Regions from separate parts of the Exiguobacterium sp. s7 genome, predicted to be linked through region 3. Evidence: riboswitches for the same ligand, from Rfam matches in the RefSeq annotation. Region 3 holds a riboswitch; each other region holds the start of a gene.
What was found. A riboswitch is a leader RNA that binds a small molecule or an ion and turns the genes downstream of it on or off. The one in region 3 is predicted to bind thiamine pyrophosphate.
Positions count from the first base shown of each region.

Region 1: linked by a shared signal. The riboswitch ahead of thiW (energy coupling factor transporter S component ThiW) and the one ahead of KNP79_RS04990 (YkoF family thiamine/hydroxymethylpyrimidine-binding protein) in region 3 are both predicted to bind thiamine pyrophosphate.
Region 2: linked by a shared signal. The riboswitch ahead of tenA (thiaminase II) and the one ahead of KNP79_RS04990 (YkoF family thiamine/hydroxymethylpyrimidine-binding protein) in region 3 are both predicted to bind thiamine pyrophosphate.

Region 1 covers NZ_JACSLO010000007.1:108,639-116,792, reverse strand. Annotated here, with positions in the region: gene KNP79_RS10540 (methyl-accepting chemotaxis protein) at 1-477, shown strand, start outside; gene KNP79_RS10535 (putative quinol monooxygenase) at 580-864, shown strand; gene KNP79_RS10530 (VOC family protein) at 879-1,763, shown strand; gene KNP79_RS10525 (LTA synthase family protein) at 1,783-3,612, opposite strand; gene KNP79_RS10520 (VOC family protein) at 3,725-4,123, opposite strand; gene KNP79_RS10515 (YcxB family protein) at 4,217-4,717, shown strand; gene KNP79_RS10510 (GNAT family N-acetyltransferase) at 4,699-5,178, shown strand; gene KNP79_RS10505 (hypothetical protein) at 5,173-5,439, opposite strand; gene thiW (energy coupling factor transporter S component ThiW) at 5,503-5,991, opposite strand; TPP riboswitch at 6,056-6,154, opposite strand; gene KNP79_RS10495 (hypothetical protein) at 6,179-6,499, opposite strand; gene KNP79_RS10490 (aminoglycoside phosphotransferase family protein) at 6,542-7,510, shown strand; gene KNP79_RS10485 (hypothetical protein) at 7,512-8,154, opposite strand, start outside.
Region 2 covers NZ_JACSLO010000007.1:63,009-71,162, reverse strand. Annotated here, with positions in the region: gene KNP79_RS10235 (DUF2194 domain-containing protein) at 1-973, shown strand, start outside; gene pelF (GT4 family glycosyltransferase PelF) at 970-2,388, shown strand; gene pelG (exopolysaccharide Pel transporter PelG) at 2,369-3,817, shown strand; TPP riboswitch at 3,879-3,983, shown strand; gene tenA (thiaminase II) at 4,066-4,740, shown strand; gene thiM (hydroxyethylthiazole kinase) at 4,737-5,525, shown strand; gene thiD (bifunctional hydroxymethylpyrimidine kinase/phosphomethylpyrimidine kinase) at 5,525-6,361, shown strand; gene thiE (thiamine phosphate synthase) at 6,333-6,971, shown strand; gene KNP79_RS10200 (SDR family oxidoreductase) at 6,995-7,627, shown strand.
Region 3 covers NZ_JACSLO010000002.1:470,868-479,021, forward strand. Annotated here, with positions in the region: gene KNP79_RS04975 (SMP-30/gluconolactonase/LRE family protein) at 1-235, shown strand, start outside; gene KNP79_RS04980 (hypothetical protein) at 248-511, shown strand; gene KNP79_RS04985 (GTP-binding protein) at 614-1,807, shown strand; TPP riboswitch at 1,870-1,970, shown strand; gene KNP79_RS04990 (YkoF family thiamine/hydroxymethylpyrimidine-binding protein) at 2,050-2,643, shown strand; gene KNP79_RS04995 (ECF transporter S component) at 2,636-3,211, shown strand; gene KNP79_RS05000 (ABC transporter ATP-binding protein) at 3,204-4,535, shown strand; gene KNP79_RS05005 (energy-coupling factor transporter transmembrane component T family protein) at 4,532-5,266, shown strand; gene KNP79_RS05010 (DUF1643 domain-containing protein) at 5,282-5,869, opposite strand; gene KNP79_RS05015 (lytic transglycosylase domain-containing protein) at 5,904-6,596, opposite strand; gene KNP79_RS05020 (CPBP family intramembrane glutamic endopeptidase) at 6,675-7,373, shown strand; gene KNP79_RS05025 (alpha/beta hydrolase) at 7,330-8,154, opposite strand, start outside.

The DNA.
Region 1 (8,154 bases), on a different contig from region 3:
CTCAACGCTTCAATTGAAGCAGCGCGAGCGGGGGAACACGGAAAAGGATTTGCAGTCGTCGCGTCCGAAATTCGGAATCTATCGGCTCAAACGGCCCAAGCCTCATCTCAAATCAATGATATTATCCAACTCGTCATGCAGGAGGTGCAAGTGACGGAACGTGCAATCGATGGTAGTACAGAACGTTTATCGACGCAGGAAGAACAAGTACGTAAGAGCGGAACATCGATTCTCTCCATGATCCAAACGACAGGAACGGTCGCAAGCACCGTGGATGAGACGTCGACACAGCTCCAAGTCGTCGCATCAGAACTGAACAAAGTTCACCAAGTGACTTCCCAAATGTCGGCACTAATGACAGCGCTCGAAGTGAACAGTCAAGACGTTCATGTGCTGACGATGTCACAGCAAGAAGCGTTAGCTTCGTTGAAAGATCAAATTGAAGAACTGAACGAGATTGCGAACGAACTCGTCTAAACGATGGACACGCCTTTACAAATAGGCGTGTCCATTTGCGTATACATCTCTTCCAAAACGGGAACAGTTTTGCGTCAGTCCTAAAATGAGGAGGAATCGCATATGGCAATTACAATCACCGCTATCTTGAAGGCACATCCTGGGAAAGAGGACGAGTTACGGCAAGCGCTCGATGAGGTCATTCCTCCGTCGCGACAAGAGGAGGGGTGCCTGACGTATGTGCTCCATGAGTCAATCGATGCCCCGGGCACGTTCGTGTTCTATGAAAAGTACGAAGACGAGACGGCGCTTGACCATCACATCAACTCACCGCATTACCAAGCATACCGAAAGACAGCTGAGACGCTACTCGCCGTCCGTGACGTGTATCGTCTGCGTGAAGTCTGAAAGGAGAAAGGATTATGATTACTCAACCGATTATCCCGTGTATTTGGTTCGAAGATGACGTTGAGGCAATTGCGGAGTGGTATGTGTCGAAGTTCCCGGATTCATTCGTCGACTATACGACGAAACTGAGCGATACGCCTTCGGGTGAGACGACGGTTGTGACCGTCTCGCTGGCGGGACAGTTCTTTCAACTGCTCGGGGCAGGTCCGTTAAAGGAACGCAACCCGTCCATCTCGTACATGGTCACGTTCCCGACGTCGGAAGAAGTGGAGACGCTGTGGAACGAACTTATGGATGGGGCAGAGGTGCTCATGCCGCTCGACACGTATGATTTCAGCGAGCGCTACGGCTGGTTGACAGACAAGCACGGTGTCTCGTGGCAAATCATGCATAGCGGCGGGATGGACATCCAGACCGTGACCCCGTGCTTTTTGTTCGTCGGAGACGTGTTCGGTCGGGCCGAGGCGGCGATGAACGACTGGATCTCCACCTTTCCGGATTCTTATGTGCTCGAAGACCATCTGATCCGTTACGAGGCGACAGACGGCCCAGAGTTGGAAGGAAAGCTCAATTATGCCCGTTTCGTCTTGTCCGGACGTGAGTTCGTCGCCATGGACAGCGTGGAAAATCATCAATTCGCCTTCAACGAGATGCAGTCGCTGATCGCGTTTTGTGAGTCGCAAGCCGAGATTGACGACTACTGGGCCAAGCTGTCGGCCGTCCCGGAAGCGGAACAGTGCGGCTGGCTCCAAGACCGGTATGGTGTCTCCTGGCAAATCGTGCCGTGGGAGATGGAAGAGATGCTGACGACCGGAACAAAGGAACAATTGGCGCGAGTGACGCAAGCGTTCTTACCGATGAAGAAAATCGATGTCGCCGCGTTACGAAACGTCTACTGACAAAAACAAGCCATCCCGATTATTTCGGGGCGGCTTGTTTGTCGTTTGGTGTGAAGTCGGACAGTGCGTCTTTCACGACGATTGTATCGGACAAACGGAGTTGTTCGACTGCTTGATCAATATATGGTTCGCATGTTTGAAGCGGCAAGTCATCACCGGTCTCGACCGAATAACACATGCCGCTGCCGACCGGCTCTGTCAAATCCGGGACGAAATAAAGGTCGTCGTAGCGGAACGATCCGTTCCGGAACACGGTCAAATTGGGCTCATCGTCGAGAAGCGAACTTCCAAGCATGTACGTCGGTGTCATCCCGAGCAAATCGAGGATGGTCGGGGCCAAATCGACTTGACCGCCGCTCGCCTGTACCGTCTGACCTCGTTCGAGTCCGGCCGGTTTGATGAATAACGGGACGGAGCGATCGAGCTGGAACAAATCGACCGTGGAGTCGGCGTCTGCTTTTATAGCCATCTCGTCACCGGCAGCGGTCAATCCGCTGTCGTGGTCGCCATAAAAGACGACCAAGGCGTCGTCCCACGTTCCGTTGGCTTTCAGTCGTTCAATCATGAGACCGACGGCGGCATCGCTGTAGTGGACGGTATGATAATAGTCTTGGAGGAGCGGGTCCTCGTATTCCGATAAATCCAACCGTTTCTCCTCGACCGGAATCTCATACGGCGTATGGCTCGTCAACGCGACCATGAAGGAATAGAACGGCTCGTCCAACGTGTCCAAGTGGTCGACCGATGTCATCAGGAACTCCTTGTCGCCGACGGCCATACCAATGACCGGATCGGCCGGATAATCGTCTTGGTGGAAGAAGTGGTTGTAGCCAATCTGCTCATAGAAGTTGGCGCGATTCCAAAACTCCTTGTCGAACGCATGCATCGCGGCCGTATCATAGCCGGCTCGGCGCAACTGCTCAGGCAAGGCGTCAAACGTGTTCGTCGCATACTGCGTATACACCGAACCTGATTTGACAGGATAGAGCGAGGCGTTGACGGTAAATTCCGCATCAGACGTCCGGCCCTCGTGCGTCTGATGATAAAAATTCGGGAAGTACAGCATCTCATCACGAAGCGCGTTCAAATTCGGCGTCAGCTCCTGCCCGTTGACCGTCTGACCGATTACGGACGCTTGGAACGACTCGAGTTGGACGACGATGACGTTCGTATCGACTGTGGTCTCCACTGGTTCGGTCGCCAACGCTTCGATTTGGCTGCGCTCCCGTTCTGTCAGGTCGTCACCGAGATGAAGGGCGTCCTGAATGCCGCGGAATGCATCGAGGCCGTGATAGCCCCAAAAGCCGAGCTGATAATACTCGCGCATGTTCGAAATCGAGCTTTTCCGGTGATCTGTTTCGGCGTAATGAACGACGGTCGGGACGGTAAAGACGATGAAGCCGACAAGAAAACCGGCGACCGCCAAACGGCGACCGAGACGTTTCGGTTCCGTGATGGGGTGTCGCTTCATATAGAGGAGGACAGCCGCGTAGACGAGCAAGTCCGTGAACAAGATGAAGTCGGGCGCTTGAATCAGTGTCAGAAAGCCGCCCCCGACGTCTCCCATCTGGCCGATATCAGACAGTAGGGCGGCCGACAGCAAGTTGCCGAAATAGCGGTAGTACCAGACGTCCGAGATGAGGAGCGTGCTGTGCAGAAACAGCGACGCGAACAAAATCCAGCGGCGCGTCTGTTGTTTTATGAGTAGCGCCCAACTCGTCATCATCAAGATGGTCGCTAGATTGATGAACAAAAAGCGCAGGTCGAACGCGCTCGCCGTCAACAGACTGAATAGGAACAGTTTCGTGAGCGATAATGTTAAATAGGTCCAATAATCGAGATATTTCATGAGAGGCCTCCAAATGGTACGGACAAAGTGTGTTCTCTGTCATGTACCTGTTCGACGACGGCGAAAAACATGAGGGTGTGCGAATCCAATAAAAAAAGTGAGGCTCGTGGCCTCACTTGATGACAAACGTGTCCCGGAGCTCGATAATCGTGCCTTCCGGGGCTTTCAGTTTACTCAAATGACCGTCGACGACGAAGTAGATGTTCCCGCCGTGTTTCGGTAAGAACGTCACGCCAAGGTCCTCAAGGCGCCGCACTTCGGTTTCGAGATCATCGACGTACAAAGCGAAGTGGACCGGACCGGCCGCATGCTTCGAATACGGTGACAACGTCTCATCGACTTTCGCCGTTTGGAGCTCGATATAAAAGTCGCCAAGTTTGAGCCAGCTGTTGTACGCGCGCGTATGAAAGTCGGGCGACTCTTGAACGAGCTCGAAGCCGAGCGCCTCATAAAATCGTTTGGACGCCTCATAGTCGGGCGTCTGGATGCAGAGATGGTGGATTTGTTTCATGATGTCACTCCTTTCTTTTAGTTTATCCAATCAACGTTCTGAACGGAACTTTTCTTCACGTGAGACGTATAGGACACCGAGGAGGGAATGATGATGAAAATCCAATACGAATTGACGGAAGACGACTATATCCGGTTCAACTTGAGCCATATTAAACGTTCGAAGACCGGAAAGCGAATGATTCTCCTGCAGCGAATCATCGGACCACTTATCTTTTTAGGCGCTGCTTTCGTGCTGGCGACGTGGCTCCAAGAGACGGACTGGTGGCTGTACGGGATATACGGAATCGCGAGCGTTCTGTGGTTCCTATATTATCCGAAATACTTTGAACGGCACGTCCGGAAGCAGACGCGGCGTCTCATCGACGAACGCAGCAACGAAGGTATGCTTGGCTTGCATACGATGGATTTGGAGGAAAACGGTCTTCGCGATTTAAACGAATTCGGCGAGACGCGTGTGTCATGGGCAGGAATCAAGGAAGTCGTCGAGGAGGACGATTATGTGTATCTATACAACTCCTCGGTTAGCGCCTATATCTTGCCGAAGCGCGGACTGGACATGGAAGAGGTGCGCCGATGGCTGCCGATACGCTGACGATTCAACTCGTCGATGAAACGAACCGGGATGCCGTAGTCGCCTTGACCGTCGCTTCTGACCAAGCCCGTTTTATCGAAACGAACGCCGAATCGCTCCGCGAGATGGAAACCGATGTCAAATATGCGTGGCAGTGCTATGCACTTTGTCGCGGTGATCATCCCGTCGGCTTCATGATGATTGGGGCCGAGAACAAGGTGGAGCGTTACATCTGGCTCGATCGATTTATGATCGATGTGACAGAGCAAGGGAAAGGAATCGGGTCACGCTTTTTACAGTTGGCACTCGTGTGGATTCAAGAGCGATTCGATGTGGATGACCTCATCCTCAGTCTCCATCCGACGAACGAACCGGCGAAACGATTTTATGCGAAGGGTGGATTTGTCGACAGCGGCTTGATTGATGAGGCAAACGGGGAAGAGATTTGGGTGTATCACGTCAAACAGGGACAGCCGTCATAAGTCGGCCGTCCCTGCTTTTGTGGACGATGTATTTTGGACAGCGTTGCCCGCTTTGAAAAAGAGGAAGATGGCAGCCACTCCGAAAATCGAGATGAACACGTTTTGAAGCAACACATCGACGAACATCGGCTCGCTGGAAAACGTGCCCGTCGCAATCTGGGCATTCCAGCGGGTGAACGTGGCGATCCGTTCGAGCGTGTACAAGAGACCGGACATGAACAGGCAAGCGGTGGCCGCCAATAATAGCGTCAATCGATTCAAGAAATGACCTCCTAATATCTGATATCCTGATTTTACCATTTACTATCAGTGGGAGGGAAGTATTTATCGCTTCGCCGTGAGCGGTCGCAATTGCTTGACCCGAGCCAAGACAATCCAGCCGAGCACGGCCCCAGTCACACTCGAGGCAAGGAAGGCTGGGAAGAAGAACAGCGCCCCGAACTCGGTCCCCATCAACACCTTGGCGTACGGGACGGCGACGAGCGAAGCGATGAGGCCGGTCCCGATGACTTCACCAAATGCGGCGAAGGCTACGCGGTTCGTCTTCATATAGAAGACCCCGGCCAAAAGCGCCCCAATCATACCTCCGGGAAAGGCCAAGAGCGACCCGGTACCGGTCATGACACGGACGATTCCGGTCACGAACGCAACGAGAACGGCCCCGATCGGCCCGACGGTGACGGCGGCGATGACGTTCACCATATGTTGAATCGGATAGGCACGGGCGACACCGGTCGGAATCGAGATGAACAGGGAACCGATGACGGCGATGGCGATGAGCATCGCCATCCAAGTGAGTTGTTGAATACGCATAGATAGTCTCCTTTCAAAATGAAAACGCCACTTCTCCAAGTGGAAAAGTGGCGTGGAAAGACAGACGAATCCCACACCACTTCCCTACGCTGGTATGAGCCAGATCAGGTTCGAAGGGTCCGGCGCATGCCGTCTCAGCCCGAAGGCTCCCCTAGTGGTCGTTTATTAACATGAGTATAGCATACCGTCATTTGACGCGGTCGAGCTTTCGTGGTCGGAACGTGACATAGATGATGCCGACGAACAGACCGTACAACAAAAGGGAGAAGACGAGATTGATCAGCCACGGGAGTGTCCCCATGAACACGGCGACGGACGCGTTTTGAAACCAGACGAGCGAGAGCGACAGCCCGACAAAGCTGAGAACGAGCGTTGTCCAAAAGCCGACATCTCGGCGCTTGAACAGACGCCAAACGAGCAGCCCGATGATGAGACTGACGATGGCCGTCGCCCCTAAGTACATATACAAGATGGCATCGACCGGGTATGAGTAATATACAACGTCCATATCGTTTCCTCCTAGGAGATGATGAAAGAAAGGGTGAACAGGATGAGACAGGCAATCCCATGGCGTGACCGATCGTTTCGTGAACGGTTCGAACGATGGATTGAGGCAAACGTGCCGAATGCGAGGTGGCACGTGATCAAAGATACCGATTTGACGTACTTGCTTGTTGGCGCGCTCGATGAGGAACGTTACTACGCCAAAGCGGTGACCGATATCAGCCGCGGCGAGGCCGGATTGTCGGCGTTTCTGGCCGAGCGGCATCCTGATTTCGTGCCTGACGTCATCGCCATCGATTCAGCCCGGAACTGGTTGCTCATGCGAGACATCGGCGGAGAGGCGCTACGTGAACGACCTGACGTGAGTCGATACGAAGCGGCGTTGCGTCAATACGCACAGCTGCAGCGACAGGAGATCGACCAGATCGAGACCTACTTGTCTTACGGCATCCCGGACCGCCGACCGGCCAAGTTGAAGGGCGAAATTCGCACGTATTTACCTGAGCTCTGCGCCGGGCTCGAGCAATACAAAGCCGAGGCTATGCTCGCGCTTCAAGATGAATTGATCGCGATGTGCGATGAGCTGGCGATTGGGATGCCGATGAGTCTCGAGCACGGTGATTTGCACGGCGGCAACATCTTCTGGCGGGAACGGACGAATGATTTGTGTATCCTCGACTGGGGCGACGCGACCGTCACGCATCCGTTTTTCAGCGTGCGCGTGTTTTGGAACGCGCTGTACGACTTATTGCCGGAAGAAGACGAGGTCGCCTGGTATGAACAGATTCAAACGATGCGTACGGTTTACTTGGAAGCGTGGAGCGGCGTCGCACCCGAAGACGTGCTTTGGCGTCACTTGTTGATCGCCGAAGAGCTCGGTTGCGTCTATCGGGCACTGTCGTGGCATGTGTATGTGACGAGGTACCGGTACGATGTAGCTGAGTCGAGCGATAAGCCGGCGCAATGGCTCAATTTGCTACTCGAGTACCGGGACTTGAAACGACGTGTCCGATAAGTCATTCATACTTCTCAAGTAAGTTTTCATAATCCGTCTCGCTCCAAAACAGCGGAGCAATCGACTCCGGCCCTTTGAAGATCTCACCGCCCCGGTCATAGACGATGGCATAGCCACCCTCGACCTCAAAGACGATCAAATCGGCCTTCACTTCCTTGACCCCGTTCCCCGCGATGATGACGTTCTCGAGCGGGTCACGCGCGACTTGCACGCCCCATTCGTCGAGCTCGACGATGAGTGCGGACGTATAAGCGTGACGGTTATAGAGCGCCTGAAACTCGTCTTCGGTCAAAACGACGTCCGTTGGTGGGGCACTCGTCCCATATTTTCGTTTCTCGATTTCTTCGACGAATTGGAGGAACGACGCCTCTTGCCAAAACAGCGGCGCGACCGACTCGGGGCCGTTGGCGATGTCTCCGTTCGCGCTCTCATAGACGGTGGCGTACGTGCCGTCGTCAAGTTTGAACGGATGAATGTCGGCGTATGTATGATGGATGCCGTCGCCGGCGATGACGACGTGCTCGAACGTCTCGCGGAACGGGGTGAGTCCATCGTTCTCGAGTGCCTTCAAGAGCGGCGGGACTTTTTTATATTGGTCGAAGACGTCTTTAAAATCTTCTCGCGTCCAAGCGGTGATGTCTTCG
Region 2 (8,154 bases), on a different contig from region 3:
GTGGGAAGATATGGTCGATTTGGCGAAAGATGACGATTTGATTTACACGGGTGCCATGATCGGGACGTATGAAGAGGAGATGGAGCTCGTCGACGAACAGTTGATCAAACGGGGTGAGTTCCCAATGCTCTACTTCGGTCGCAAATTGATCGCCCACGGTGGGGAAATCGGACTCCATGGCTATAACCACCAGTCGCTCGTCACGGCCGATGAACCGATTGACCCGACGTACGGGTACATCCCCTGGCAAGATAAAGACGAGATGAAACGGTCATTGCTTCAAGCCGAGTCCGTGTTTGAGAACTATTTCCCGGCCGAGACGCTCAAGTCATATGTCCCGCCGTCGAACGCGCTCAACCGGACTGGGGTCGATGCGATCGCCGAAGCGTTGCCAGAACTGCGCACGATTGCTTCGCTCTACACGGGGGAGCCGGAGAGCGGAGACTTCGTCCAAGAATTCGAATTTGATGCGACGCATCCGAACTTGTACCATTTCCCGCGTGTGACAAGCGATTACGGGGAAGAGCGCGGATCGATTTTTCAAATAGTCGATGCAATCGCCAACTTCGGTGTGTTTTCCCACTTCATTCACCCGGATGATGTCATCGACCCCGACCGGGCCTTCGGTCGGGATTGGGATACGATGTTCGCGAGTCTTCGCAAAATCGTCCATGACGTGAAAGATCAATATCCGCACCTCGAGGCATATACGCAACACTACGCGACCGAAAAGATGATCACATACCAACAAGCTGATTTGAACGTCACGTTTGATGAGTCGACCGTCTATTTGGCCGGGGAAGGTCTCGTCAACCCCTCTCATTTCACGATTCGCCTCAAACCAGGCCAATCACTTGAGACGGGAGAGTTTGACTTTGGGACGGTCGAACAATGGGAAGCCGACCGTCCGCTCTACCTTGTCAAACTGACATCGGCGAACGCTGAAATCGCCATCAAGGGGGAAGCGCAATGAGAATCGGACTCGTATTAGAGGGCAGTTATCCATACGTGAGCGGAGGCGTCTCAAGTTGGACGCAGACGTTGATTGAGGCGATGCCCGAAGTGTCGTTTGAAATCATTTCGATTCAACCGACCGAGAAGCGTCCGGAAGAGATGAAATATGTGTTCCCACCGAACGTCTCCGGCATCACCCATCTATATTTGAGCGACGTGGGCGAGCGGGCGAAAGGGCGATTAAAGTGGGGCGCTGAGGACGAACAGAACGTATCGGACTGGCTCATGTTGAAAAGTCCGAACCGGCATGCGCTTCGTTTGCTTGGGAAAGAAGTGCCTTCAAGTCAGGCGTTTTTCGCAAGCGAGTTCTTTTGGAAAAATGTCAAGGCGGCCTACGCCGAGGAAATGAACGGGGGTTCGTTCATCGACTATTTCTGGATGTGGCAGAGTATGTACACTCCGATTTTACGGGTGCTCCATCAACCGCTCCCGAAAGTCGACCTCGTTCATTCCGTGTCAACGGGTTATGCCGGTGTGGTCGCGTCCTACATGAAGGAGACGCAAGGGATTCCGTTCATCTTGACGGAGCACGGCATCTACTCGCGGGAACGCGAGGAGGAAATTTTACAGTCGTATTGGATTCCGGCGCCGTATAAGCCGAGGTGGGTCCGTTTCTTTCACCATTTGTCGCGTGAGGCCTATAACGCGGCCGATGAGATCATCACCTTGTTCGAGCGGAACCGCGAATATCAGGAGTGGATTGGCGCCCCGAGCGAGAAGACGAAAATCATCGCCAACGGCATCGCCGATCGACAAATCCAGGCGACGGTCGATCGCCCTGAGCACGATCTCTTTCAAATCGGGGCCATCGTCCGCTTGGTGCCAATCAAAGATTTGAAGACGATGATTTACGCCGCCAAGATTTTGCAGGAGCGGCATCGTCTGTTCAAACTGACGATCATGGGACCGCTCGATGAGGATGAAGAATATGCGGAAGAGTGCCGTCTGCTCATCGAACAGAGCGGACTGAACGATTATGTCGAGCTTGTCGGAAAGGTTGATGTCCAAGCCTATTTGCCGAAGTTTGATTTACTTCTGTTGACGAGTATCTCGGAAGGTCAACCGCTCGCGATTCTTGAAGGAATGGCAGCCGGCATCCCGTGGGTCGCGACCGATGTCGGGGCTTGTTCCGAGCTCCTGTACGGCCGAGAAGACGACCCGTTCGGTCCAGCCGGATTTATCGTGCCCCCGGTTCATCCGGAAGCGGTCGCGGACAAGGTCGAGTGGATGATGGATTATCCGCAGGAGCGGATGCGTTTCGGTAAGAACGGGCGGGAGCGGGTCCGTCAATACTATCGTCTCCAACAAGTCGTGGACCGCTACAAAGCCATCTATGAAACGAGGAGGGAACAGTATGGCGGGCATCGGGTTTAAGCTGCAGAAGTTGTTCCAAGAAGACTACTATTCGTCCAGGTTGAAGGCGTACACGTTCTCGGGCCTCGTCACATCCGGACCGTGGTTGATCGTCATCTTGGTCGTCGGGACGATTCAATGGTTGGCGTTCCAAATGCCGACGTTATCGCTCGCCGAACGGACGCTTTTCATGATCTCGGTCTCGTACGCGTTCATCTTCTCGCAAATCTTGTTCAGCTTCCAACAGCTCGTCGTCACCCGATATGTGGCGGACTTGTTTTACGAGAAGAAGGCACATGAGATTTTCCCGGTCTTCACCGGGATGCTCAAAGTGACGATCCTCGCCGCGACGATTCTGTACAGTATCTTTTGGCTATTGTCGCCGCTCGATTTTCTGTACAAACTGACGTTGTTCGTTTTATTCATGACGATCAATGTCATCTGGGTCATGTTCTTGTTCTTGAGTGCCGCCAAGTATTATCAAGCGGTGGCCTATAGCTTCTTGCTGGGCGGACTCATCTCGGTCGGGAGCGTCTATGCGATTAGCCGTCTCATGGTCAATCCGTCGAGTCTCGAGCTGTTGCTCGGTTTCACGGTCGGGATGATTGTGACGTTGTTCGGGTTGTTCTTCGCGATGCTCCGGACGTTCCCGCTCCGTTACGCGGTGAAAGAGTTCTCGTACTTCAAGTACTTCGACCGCTATCCAGACTTGTTCGCCATCGGCGTGTTGTACGTGCTCGGGATTTGGGTCACGAATTTCATCATCTGGTTCGGTGAAGGACGTGTGATCGTCGCGGACTCGTTCTTGTTCAACCCGTATTATGACACGGCCATCTTTTGGTCGTACTTGACGATCATCCCGACGCAACTCCTGTTCGTCGTCGCCGTCGAGACTCGGTTTTATGAGCGCTACCGTACGTTTTATGGATTGATTAACTACGGCGGGGCGCTCCATCAAATCGAGAAAGCGAAACAGACGATGACGTCGGTGCTGAAAAATGAGTTGATTCGACTCGCGCGGAGCCAAGGCGTCGTGACGTTGTTCGCCATCCTCATGGCAGGCGTGTTCGTCAGTTGGATCGGCGTCCCGGATGAGATCGGTCAAATCTTTCGGATGACGACGCTCGCGGCGTTCGCGAACGCGATGATTCTCATCTTGACGTTGTTGTTGCTCTATTTCGAGGATCGACGCGGGGCATTGTTCGTCAACATCTCGTTCTTCACGTTGAATGCGTTGTTCACGCTCTTGCTCTTGCCGCGCGGCATCGATTGGTACGGCGTCGGCTTTGCCGTCAGCACGACAATCACGTTCTTCTTGGCCGGCCTGCGTTTGATCTATTACATGGGCAAAGTCGATTATTACGTGTTCGCGGCCTCGAATCGACGCAAGCTTGGTACCGAACGGTTCTCCCAAATGGGGACGTTGTTGAACCGTCACTTCTCGCGATAAAGGGTTTTCAACAAAGATAAAGACTGATATGATGTGGTCGTAGACGACCGAATTTCATAATGTTTACCACTAGGGGAGTCGCGTGACGCGGCTGAGATGGACGAGGTCCAGACCCTTTGAACCTGATCTAGTTCACGCTAGCGTAGGGAAGTGGGCGAACCGATTGTTCTCGTACACTTTGTGTAAATCCGACGCCGCTTCCGTTATGGGAGGCGGCGTCTTTTTTTATAACAAAGGAGGAGACATGAATGACATTCACCGCACATCTTCGACAAGAGGCCGATGCCTTGTTTCAAGCCAGCTTTGACCATCCGTTCGTCCGCGAGCTCGGAACGGGTGAACTCGACGAGGCGAAATTTCGGCATTACGTCATGCAAGACTCATATTATTTGAACCAGTTCTCCAAAGTGCAGGCGAAAGGCGCGACCCTCGCCCCGAACATGGAAGTAGCGAGCCGCTTTTTGACGCACGCGCTTCATACGATTGAAGCGGAGCATGCGTTGCACCGTGAGTTTTTCACCTTGCTCAACGTGACGGAGGCGGAGTGGGCGACGTTTGAGCCGGCCCCGACGGCTTACGCCTATGCGCTCCATATGCAACAGGCCGGTCCGACGCTCGGTGATGTGCTCGCGTCGATTTTGCCGTGCTACTGGGTCTATTATGAGATCGGGGAGCGATTAAAAGATGCGACACCCGATCATCCGATTTATGCGACGTGGATTGCGACGTACGGTTCGGAATGGTTCCGCGATCTCGTCGAGGAACAGCTTGAACGGCTCGACGTGCTCGCCGGACAAGCGACAGCGGAAGAACGGGTCCGGTATCAACAGCTGTTCTTGAAGAGTTGTTATTATGAGCATGCGTTTTGGGAAATGGCGTGGACGCTCGAGTCGTGGGATTTACCGGCGGGGGTGACACGATGAAGCGCGACTTATGGGACAAAGTCAGAGCCGAACGGCCACTCATCCATAACATTACGAATATCGTCGTCGCTAACTTTTCGGCGAACGGGTTGCTCGCCATCGGCGCTGCGCCGGTGATGGCGTCAGCCGTCGAAGAAGTCGCGGACATGGCGTCTGCGAGCGATGCGCTCGTACTCAATATCGGCACACTCGATGCGACGACGGAACGTACGATGATTCGAGCCGGACAGGCGGCGAATGAATCGAGCCGGCCGGTCGTCTTCGATCCGGTCGGTGTCGGGGCGACCGCGTTTCGACGTGACGTCGCTACATCCATTTTGCAACACGTCCGCGTGACGGTCATCCGAGGCAATGCCGGAGAAATCGCGACATTGATTGGTCTCGACGCGGCGGCGCGCGGCGTGGACGCTGGGGAAACGCGGGTTGATTTGAATCACATCGCACGCGCGGCGGCACGACGCTACAACTGTGTCGTTGCCGTGACCGGAGAGACGGATGTCGTCAGCGACGGGGACGCGACGATTGAAATCAAAGGCGGCACCGCAGCAATGGCCCGGACGACAGGGACCGGTTGTTTACTCAGTGCGGTCGTCGGTGCGTTCCTTGCGGTCGAATCCGACGCGTTGACGGCCACGGCGACAGCGCTCGCCGGATATGCGCGGTGCGGCGAACTGGCTACCGCTTTGGCGGATGGACCGGGCGACTTCCCCGTTCATTTCTTGAATGAACTCGGCAAGATGACAGCCGTCGAGTTGCCGAGCGACCGCATTGAGGTGGTGTCATGATGCGGCCGCAAGTATTGACGATTGCCGGTTCGGACTCTGGCGGGGGAGCAGGAATCCAAGCCGATTTGAAGACGTTTCAAGAGCTAGAGGTGTTCGGGACGAGCGTTCTGACGGCCGTCACCGCTCAAAATACGCACGGGGTGCATGGGGTCGAAGCGGTGTCGCCGGAACTCATCACGCAACAACTCGATGCAATCGGTTCGGACTTTTCGATCGCAGCATGTAAGACCGGGATGTTATTTGATGCGGCGCGCATCGAGGCGGTCGCTACCGGGGTGAAACGTCATGTCTTCAACCGACTCGTCGTCGACCCGGTCATGATTGCGAAAGGAGGGGCCCCGCTTTTACAGGACACGGCGGTCGATGCGCTCAAGACCTCCTTGTTGCCACTCGCGACAGTCGTCACACCGAACGTGCCGGAAGCGGAAGTGCTGACCGGGTTGACGATTCGATCGTTTAATGATCGTCTCGAGGCGGCTCGGCGGATGTTAGCGTACGGCGTGCGCGCGGTTATTTTAAAAGGCGGCCATCTCGAAGGTGAAACTGCCGAAGACTTGATCATGATGGAGTCGGAAGTGTTCCTTCTCTCGGCCCCGCGCATCCAGACGAGCGATACGCACGGTACCGGTTGTACATTTTCGGCGGCGCTTACAGCGGAACTTGCCAAAGGTCGTTCTATCATGGAGGCGGCGGTGACGGCGAAGCGGTTCATTCAAAGCGCCATCACCCATGGCCTCGAGATCGGCGCCGGACACGGACCGACGAACCATTGGGCATATGTGGCGTATGGAGAGGAGGGTGTGACGATTGAATCCATCAAGGCGGGCACTCGCTGAACAGTTGCGGCTTTACTTCGTATGCGGGACACCGAACACGAAAGACATGTTACGGACGGTCGAAATGGCACTCCAATGTGGCGTGACATGTTTTCAATTTCGTGAAAAAGGTAAAGAGGCACTGTATGGGGATAAAAAAGAAGCGATGGCAAGGACCCTGCAAGCACTTTGTCGTTCGTACGACGTCCCGTTCATCATCAACGACGATGTCGAACTGGCGGCGCGCATTGATGCGGACGGCGTGCATATCGGACAAGACGATGCCGAGGCCGTAATCGTTCGGGAGCGGATTGGTCCAGATAAGTGGCTCGGTGTCTCGGTCCACACGCTCGAAGAAGCGGCAGCAGCCATCGAGCATGCGGATTATGTAGGCATTGGCCCAATTTACCCGACGACTTCGAAAGAAGATGCCGGGGCAGTGAACGGGACGACACTCATCCGCCAAGTCCGAGACATGTATCGAGAGCTGCCAATCGTGGGGATTGGCGGCATTTTACCGGAACATGTCCCGATGATTCGGAACGACGGGGCGGACGGCGTCGCCGTCATCTCAGCCATCGCTTCTGCACCGGATGTGGCCATAGCCACACGGCGTTTCGCTTGTCTCTGAATTCAAATCGAGGAGGAAGACAGATGAACGTATTTGTAATAGGCGCGAATGGACAGATTGGAAAACAGCTCGTGGAACGATTGCACGAGGAAGGGAAACACCAAGTCACGGCGATGGTTCGAAAACAAGAGCAACTCGATGACTTCACATCAAAAGGCTATCAGGCCGTCCTAGGCGACCTCGAAGGTGACGTCTCGTCACTTGAACAAGCAATGTCTGGCATGGACGTGGTCGTCTTCGCGGCCGGTTCAGGTGGTAGCACCGGAGCCGACAAGACGCTCCTGATTGACCTTGACGGCGCGGCGAAAAGCATCGAGGCTGCCAAGAACGGGAATGTTAAACAGTTCGTCATGGTGAGCGCCTTGAAAGCGGAAGATCGTTCGGCATGGCCGGAAGAGATGAAACCATATTATGTGGCGAAGCACCATGCGGATCGTCTGCTCGAGGAGAGCGGGCTTACGTATACGATCGTCCGTCCGGGCGCTCTCACAGATGACGCCGGCACCGGCAAAGTGAAGACGGGCGACGTCTCGACAGGTGAGATTCCGCGTGCAGACGTGGCGGCCTTCTTGGCACATCTCATTGGTCATGACGCAGCCCACAATCAAGCGATTGACCTCGTCAAAGGTGACACGGCGATTGAGGACACATTATAAACGAGATGACGACAGCGAGCGGACTTGGTTCCGCTCGCTTTTTGTATGGATGTGTCCGTGAACTCGACAAAGGATTCGCTTCGACCGATAGAGAAAGTAAGAGATGGATTTGTTAGAAGAAAGGGGTCTATCCATGACCGCATTATTTCTCTATATGGCCGTTTACTTGCTTCCGGCTTTTCTATTGAGTCACCTTGCTCTTGACGTATTGGTTCGGTAACGCCGGAATTTTGATTTTCGTCTGTTCGGTCCACTTCATTGTCAAAGTGACGGGCGTCGGGGCGAAGTTACCGAGATGGATTTATCCGTATGCCATTTATTTGCCGCTCGTCCCGGTCGCGTTGACGTTCATCCGTCAAGAGAACATCTTGAACAGTCAGCGTTTCGACCAAGTCGGTGTCTGGATTTATCCTGAGTTCAACGCGTCTTATTTGACGACGATGACCGTCGGTAACGTGTTTCATTTTCTTGTGATTCTATTATTGATGTATGCCCTTAAGCGGTCCGAGCGCTTCGAGCATCATCGT
Region 3 (8,154 bases):
CGGACGCGTCTCGCGCTGGAACCCGAAGACGGGTGAAAAAGTGCTCGAGGTGCTCGTGCCGGCCCCGAACGTCACGTCATGCTGTTTCGTCAGTGATGACTTGAAACAACTTGCGATCACGACGGCGCGCGAAGGAATGGATGACGCGGCGCTCGAGGCCCATCCGGACGCAGGGTCGGTCTTTAAAATTGATACAGATGTGAAAGGGATGCCGCTCTATCGGTTTGGTCGATAAGGAGGTACGAAGATGGTAAAACGATTGCTCGTTCGTGCGGGAATCGGTTTGGCGCTCGCGGCGGTCGCCCGGGTCGGGATTCAAAAGCTGTTGGAGGCAAACCGGGAAGACGATCATACGTATTTGAATCCGCGGTGGGATGAGACGCCGAGTGTGGATGCCGACAAGGACGCGGATGAGGTCGGTCTGACCCAGCTCGACTCGATTTATCGAGCCGAATGGCAGGCGAACGCCTATCCACGCTCAGAGGCCGAACGCAAGGCGTTAGAGGAATAGGCAGGAGAACACGTCCGGAAACGGGCGTGTTTTTTTCTTGACAAGACGTCACCGACCCGTCATTATCTAAAAAGTAATCATTACGATTTAGGAGTGGGTAGAATGAGACGAATCCCGATCACCGTGCTGTCCGGTTATTTAGGAAGCGGTAAGACGACACTATTGAACCACATATTGAACAATCGGACGGGCAAGAAATACGCCGTCATCGTCAACGACATGAGCGAGTTGAATATCGATGAGCGATTGATTGAACAGGGCGGTTTTTCAAGGACGGACGAAAAGTTGGTCGAACTATCGAACGGCTGCATCTGTTGCACGCTCCGTGAGGACCTGCTCGAGGCGGTAGCAGAGCTTGCGAACGACCGGGACCTCGACGGAATCATCATCGAGTCGTCCGGTATCTCAGAGCCGATCCCGGTCGCCCAAACGTTTACATATGCCGATGACGCCCTCGGCATCGATTTGACGAGCCGAGTCTATATTGATGCGATGGTGACCGTCGTCGATGCGTTTCGGTTCTTAAAAGATTTCAACTCGGGCGAGTCGCTCCATGAACGCAAGCAGGCGATCGAGGCGACGGACGTCCGCGAAGTCGTCGACCTGCTCGTCGACCAAGTCGAATTCGCCGATATCATCGTCTTGAACAAGGCGGATCGCGTGACCGAGACCGAACTCGGCGAGATGACCGGACTGTTGAAGGCGCTCAACCCAACCGCGAAGCTGTTGACGTCTGTCCATGCGAACGTGGAATTGACCGAGCTGTTGGATGTCAATTTGTTCGATTTCGAACAGGCGATGCATGCGGCCGGGTGGATTCAAGAACTTGAGACAGATGTGCACACGCCGGAGACGGAAGAGTATGGCATCAGCTCATTCGTCTACCGTCGGCGTCGGCCGTTCCACCCGGAGCGTCTCCATGCCTGGATTGAGACGTTTCCGGAAGAAATCGTCCGTGCGAAAGGGTTTTTATGGATCGCTTCACGGAACGACCTCGCCTGTCTGTTTTCACAAGCGGGTTACGCCTCGACGCTCGAACATGCCGGACGCTGGCTCGCGACGCTTCCGGAAGAAGAGCGCCGTCACATGTTCGCGGCCGAACCGGAACTCGCCGCCGACTATGTCGAACCGTACGGGGACCGACAGACGGAGCTCGTCTTGATTGGGCAGCGGATGGATCGAGCCATCATCGAACAAGAGCTCGATCACTGTCTGCTGACAGATGAGGAGATGGCGCTGGATTGGTCGACGCTCCGGGACACACTTCCGGGGAACGAGGTCGTCACGTTCTCATAAGACCGTTTACAAAATGAAAGCGGTCGTCTATACTGATTCTTGCATGAACAACCGCATACATTGGACTACACTAGGGGTGCTTCGGCTGAGATGTGAGCATGGCTCCAATCCCTTATGACTCGATCCGGGTAATACCGGCGTGAGGAAGTGTGGCACTTTTTCTAATGGATTAAAATTGGACGAGTGGCCGCATTCTCATGGATGCGGCTTTTTTGTGTACACATAATAAGGGGGAATAGAACATGAACAAACAATGTGGAACGAGCCCGATCGTCGGTTTCCGCTTTACACTGAGCCCGATGACGACTGATTTCGTGAGCATCATCAAAGGGGCGTTGAAGGAGACGGATTTACAAAACGTCTGGCGACATACCGATGACGTGTCGACGGTCATCCGTGGACGAAGTGAGCATGTATTCGATGTGGCTAAGACCGTGCTGTCACACGCGACGAAGACAGGGGAACATGTGTCGATGAGCGGGACGTTCTCGGTCGGGTGTCCAGGGGATACGGCCGGAGATGAAGTGCTCGTTGTGTCGAGCGAACCGCTTAATGGTCCCGTCGGTCCGCAATATGTCTCTTCACAGTTCGCGCTCTATCCGCTCGGTGATGAGAACTACATGGACATCATCTACGAAGAAATCGCTTTTGCGAAAGAGCGGGGTGTCTTCAATGACTCGATGCATTACGCCTCAGGCATACATGGGGACATCGAGCCGGTGTTCGCTTTCTATGAGGCGACGTTTGATCGCGTCCGACAGAAGACAAGCCACGTCGTCATGACGGTGACGTTCAGCGTGAACAGCCCGTCACACGAGGGACGCATGGATGCTTAAATCGTGGAAGTTAAAAGAAATCGTCTTGTTGTCGATTTTATCGGTCGTGTTCGCGGTGGTCTATTTGGCGTTCGTCCATGCTGGGAACTTGTGGGCCGGTCTGATTGGACCAATCGCCTACGAATGGATTTTTGGGATATGGTTCATCGTCTCGATTATCGCAGCTTATATCATTCGCAAGCCTGGGGCTGCATTCTTATCCGAAGTGCTTGCGGCGACGATTGAGATGATGATTGGCAACGCCATCGGACCGCGCATCATTTTAGTCGGGATCGTTCAAGGGATCGGCGCCGAAGCGGCGTTCGCTTTGACGGGTTATAAACGCTATGATCTTTGGGTGCTCATGCTCGCCGGATTCAGTGCTGCTGTGACAAGTTTCGCATATACGTACGTCATGGGAGGGCTCAATGCCCTCAGTCCGACATATGTGGCTACGATGTTCGCACTACGCGCAACGAGCGGGATGTTGATTGCTGGTCTGGGCGGTAAGATTTTGAGCGACTTGTTGCTTCGGACGGGCGCGCTTGATGGGTATGCTCTCGCGCGACAGGACCGTATGCATGGTTGAGGCAGAACATCTGACATTTCGTTATCCGAACAAGAAATGCGATGTCTTGACGGATATCACACTACGTCTAACAAAAGGGAGAACGGTCATTACAGGGGCAAGTGGGTCGGGAAAATCAACATTGCTCGCTTTGATGAATCGTCTCTATCCGGACAATTGTGATGGCATCGTGACGGGCAGATTGCACTTGTTCGATCGCTCTTATGATACGTATGAAGCTGGCGAAGTGAACCGGCGCGTCGGAACGGTCTTTCAGGACCCGGACAGTCAGTTCGTCATGCAGACGGTCGAAGAAGAATTGATTTTCACGCTCGAAAACTTTGCCGTCGCGAGAGACGAGATGATGGCCCGTGTCACCACAATGTTAGAGGCGTTGCATTTGACCGATTATCGTCACCGTACCATTCATGACCTATCGGGGGGTGAGAAGCAGCAAATTGCCGTCGCTTGTGCCTTGATTGGCCGTCCCGAGTGGCTCCTCCTCGATGAGCCGCTCGCTCACCTCGATCCTGAGACCGCCCATCATTTCGTTCGTTGGCTCGACGGCGTCGCACAGACCGTAAACGTTGTCGTCATCGAGCATCGGCCATACATATGGGGTGATTTTTTTAACCGACAAATAAAGCTCGTGAGTGGGCGCATCGACTATGATGGACCGTTCATCGTCCGACCAGATTATGCGTTCTCTCCAATTAAAGTTGAACGAGGAAAGGAAATGTTATTTCACATACCGGAATTAAAACGAAAAACATTTCAATTAGCAGCGAGCGAGTTAAAGGTCGCTGAGGGTGATCTCATTGCGGTGCTCGGTCGAAATGGTAGCGGAAAGTCGACATGGCTGCGAAGCCTAGCCCGGAAACATCGTGAAGTCGGCCTCGTCCCGCAATCACCGGCGCATCTATTCGTTACGAATGATGTGACCCGAGAACTTGCATATGGCCATAATCGCCCGATTGAGGACGTCTTAACGCGGCTCGGGCTCGAATCAGTGCGTGACCACCATCCACTCTCCCTTAGTCACGGTCAAAAACGAAGGCTCGCCATCGGAGTGATGATGCTGTCTAATAAACAACTGATTGCGTTTGATGAACCGACTGCCGGACAAGACGAGGTATCGCTTCGTGCGCTCTATGACTTAATGGTCGAACGAACACGATCCGGCCAGACGATTTTGTTTGTGACGCACGACCTCAGCTTCGCGCGGATTGCGAACACATATTATTTGATGTGTGACGGCGACTTGAGTGGGCCATATGACGCTTCACTCTGGGATGAAAAAGAATTACTACGCACCCACGGCTTATTGATGGAGGAATCGCGATGACATTTCATGAGATGAACCCGACGATTAAATTTCTGACCGTGGCATGTCTCATGTTCGGTCTCGCCTTCATGTATAACCCTTGGACTCCGCTTGCTGTTTTTCTCGGTACAGTTACACTTCAAACGCTATTCTCTGCTGTGAGCTGGAGAAGATGGGGGTTGTACATGATCCCATTTTTATTGACCGCGCTCGGGACATTGTGGACGACGCTCGTCTTTGGAAAGCAATCAAGCGGAGATGTCGTGTTCAAGCTGTTTGGCAATGATGTGACCGACGAGAATGTGATGCTAGCAGCGACGCTCTCCTTGCGTGTGTTGGCATTCACAGCCTTGTCGCTTCTGTTCACGCTGACGACGGACCCGAAACGGTTCGTCTACAGTTTGATGCAACAAGGAAAGCTGTCACCAAAAATCGCATATAGTGTCTTCGTCGGTTTTCGTTTCTTTCCGATTCTAAAAAAAGAACTGATGCAACTATATGAAACGCATGCGCTACGAGGCGTACGTTTGGAGACGAGACTCGATCACATCCGCCACGTCCCCAAATTAATCGTTCCGCTTCTTGCTGGATCGATCCGCCAAGCGGAACGAATCGCGTTCTCGATGGAAGCACGTGGGTTTACGGGGGAACCTCGAGCGACGTACGAGGTTGTGCCCGTCACCAGGAACGACTTTCTGTTGGCGTCGCTTTTGCTCCTATTGTTTGGAGTGAGCGTATGGATTGGCATATAAACGAAACAAGACGACTCACTCGGAGTCGTCTTGTTTCGTTTCTTTCACAATTCTAAATTTCGGTTTGATTGATTCGTTATTGAACGCCTCGAGCACGGTGTTCTCGTTGGCCATACGAATCTGTTGCGGCTCGCCTTTGGAAGTCGTGCCGATACAGAACATATGCGCCTCATGGTCGGCAAAGAGCGCCTTATACGGGGTGGCATGATGCATCAAGCGTCCCGGAGAGCCCCAGCCGACGATAATCATACCTCCGCTCGCCTCGACCTCGTCGAGCGTTTCCTCAACGTAATGAAAGTTGACTTCGTCGAGTTGCGATTCGACGTACGGCAGATTGTCATTGATGGCGAGTGTTGGGACGAGGCTGATGACGCGCATCTCACGGATCGGTTGATCGAGATGGTTCCGCATGAGCATATACGCCCGCTGCGTTGTCGTACCGGACAAGAAAGCATCGCTCATCCGGGGCGAGTAGATGATGACGGCACAGATGACGCCGTCGACGACATCTGTGAATTCGTACGAACGCAAGTAGCGCTTCGTCTTGTCCTCATTGAAGACCGACTTGACACGAATCGTCACTTCCTCGATATGGGTGTTCATAAGGTTTCCTCACTTTTAATCAAATAGTGCCGGGTCAGACCCAGCCTGCGAACCATTCCAAGTAGCGGATTGTGTAGCGCGCGACACTTTGGGTTGCCGACGCCTTGTCATCCGGTAAATAAGACACATCGGTTTGATATGACTCATAAAACGACATCACATCATTGACATACTGTTCACTGCGATTGTACTCGAAGATGGCGTTTCGAATCGAGTCCGTCGTGTCTGCCTTCGTCCCGCCGTGCTCGCTCAAATAGTAAGCGGCCGTATGGGCCGAGTCGACGAGACTGTGCGGGTCGGCTTTGCCATCATTGTTGCCATCGCGTCCGAGACCGCCGTACTGTTCGATGAGCGCGAGATCCGTCAAATCGACTTCGTCCTCAGGGACATCGCCTTTTTGATCGTCCGTGTCATATTGCCAACCGAGCCACGTCCGCGGCATGAATTGGAACGGTCCGATCGCCCCGACCGATGAACGCATCGATGAACTGTGGGAGAAAATCGTCTCGACGCGATGGACGGCGGCAAGTAAGCGCCAATCGACGTCATACGTGGCCGCAGCATCCTCATACACATCGCGATGGACGGACGGGACGCCATGGTCCCCGTAATAGGCCCGGTACAGGGCATTGTTCACTTTATCATGTTGACCAAACCAGCCGATTGCGCCGAGGCACAGCACGATCACAAGCATGAGACCGGTCAGTCGCAAAATCAATCGTTTCAAGATTCCGCCTCCTAGCTTTCTAGACAATACCCGAATAGTGTAGCATATAGCTAACAGGAAGGACAGGAGTGGATATAGATGCTCGAACAGGCCGTCTTTACCATCATTCTCATGTATTTGTTGATCGTTCAATTGTTCAACGCCCGGTTGATGAAGCCGATGATCGAAACGCTCGGTCGTGGACGTGTCTATGAACAGACAGTCAAGTCGTCGTGGGGGCTCAGTCTGCTTTTGCTCGCCCTCGTCTTCTTGTTCGGCGTCCCGCCAGACATGGTCGGTCTCGGATTCGCCCCGGTCGAAAGGGACATGTCCGCTTGGAAGTTTTTCTTTTTCACGACCATCCTCATCTCCGTGCTGCTGGCGTTTTACTTGCTCGTCAAAACCTCGTCTCGGTTACGGCGGCGGTTACGACCGTACTATGAGCTCGAAATCGAGCGGTTGCTCTTGCCACGGACGGATATTGAGGCGAAGGCGTGGAGCGCTGTCTCGTGGACGGCAGGTGTGACCGAGGAATTCATATTCCGTGGTGTGCTCCTCTACACCGTCAGTCTCTATCTTGACGTCTCATCCTTGACACTCGCCTTCATCGGCGGCGCCTTGTTCGGGTTGGCCCATGCTTATCAAGGCGTCAGGGGCGTTCTGGTCACCGGGATCGTCGGCTGGGGACTCGGCTATTTGTACTTGGCGATGGGGGTATTATGGCCAGTGATGGTCGTCCATGCCTTGCTCGACCTTATCGCTGGACCGATTCACGTCGTCGATTCAGAAACTGACTGACGGCCGCCTCATAGGCGGGTTGATCTTTCAAGATACAGTTTGTGTGCTCAGCCCCATGGATGAGGGCTAACTCGTTTTGCCGGTTGAGCGCGTTCATCTCGACCGACATCCACGTCGGCACGAAATCATCTTTCGTCCCGTGGATGAACAAGACGGGCGCGTCAATCGCGGCGAGGTCGTATTTGGGCCGGACTTGATGCATCCGGAAACCGGCCCGCGTCCACAAGAAATAGTTGATCCCTGGCAAGAGCAGGTCCCCGGGCAACCGGTGTAACACGTTCAACTGATGGCGCATGAGCTGTCTCATGTCGTCAAACGGACATTCGGCGATCAAGAAGTCGACGTCGGTTAACGGTCCGGCCTGTAAGATCGAGGCAGCTCCCATCGAGACACCGTGCAATCCGACTTCCGTGACCACTTCATTGGCCCGCAACCAGTCGACCCAATCGGTGATGTCATGCTTTTCGTGGTAACCATAAGAGGCGTATACGCCCTCGGACTCACCGTGCGATCTCAAGTCGACAGCGAGGAGGTTGTACCCGAGGCGATGGAACATCGCCAAATGTGGGGCCATGAAACTGTGAGAGGCGGTATAGCCGTGAACGAACACGATCCATTTCGTCGACCCTTCATTGCGGTAGACGCGTCCATACAGCCGATAGCCATCCTGAGAACGGAGCGAGACGTGCTCGAACGGCACGTCATGATAAAACGATTGATCTTCTTTCGTATACGGGGCCAAGAGCATCTCTGGTGTCTTGCGTTTGCCTCGCGTCATGCG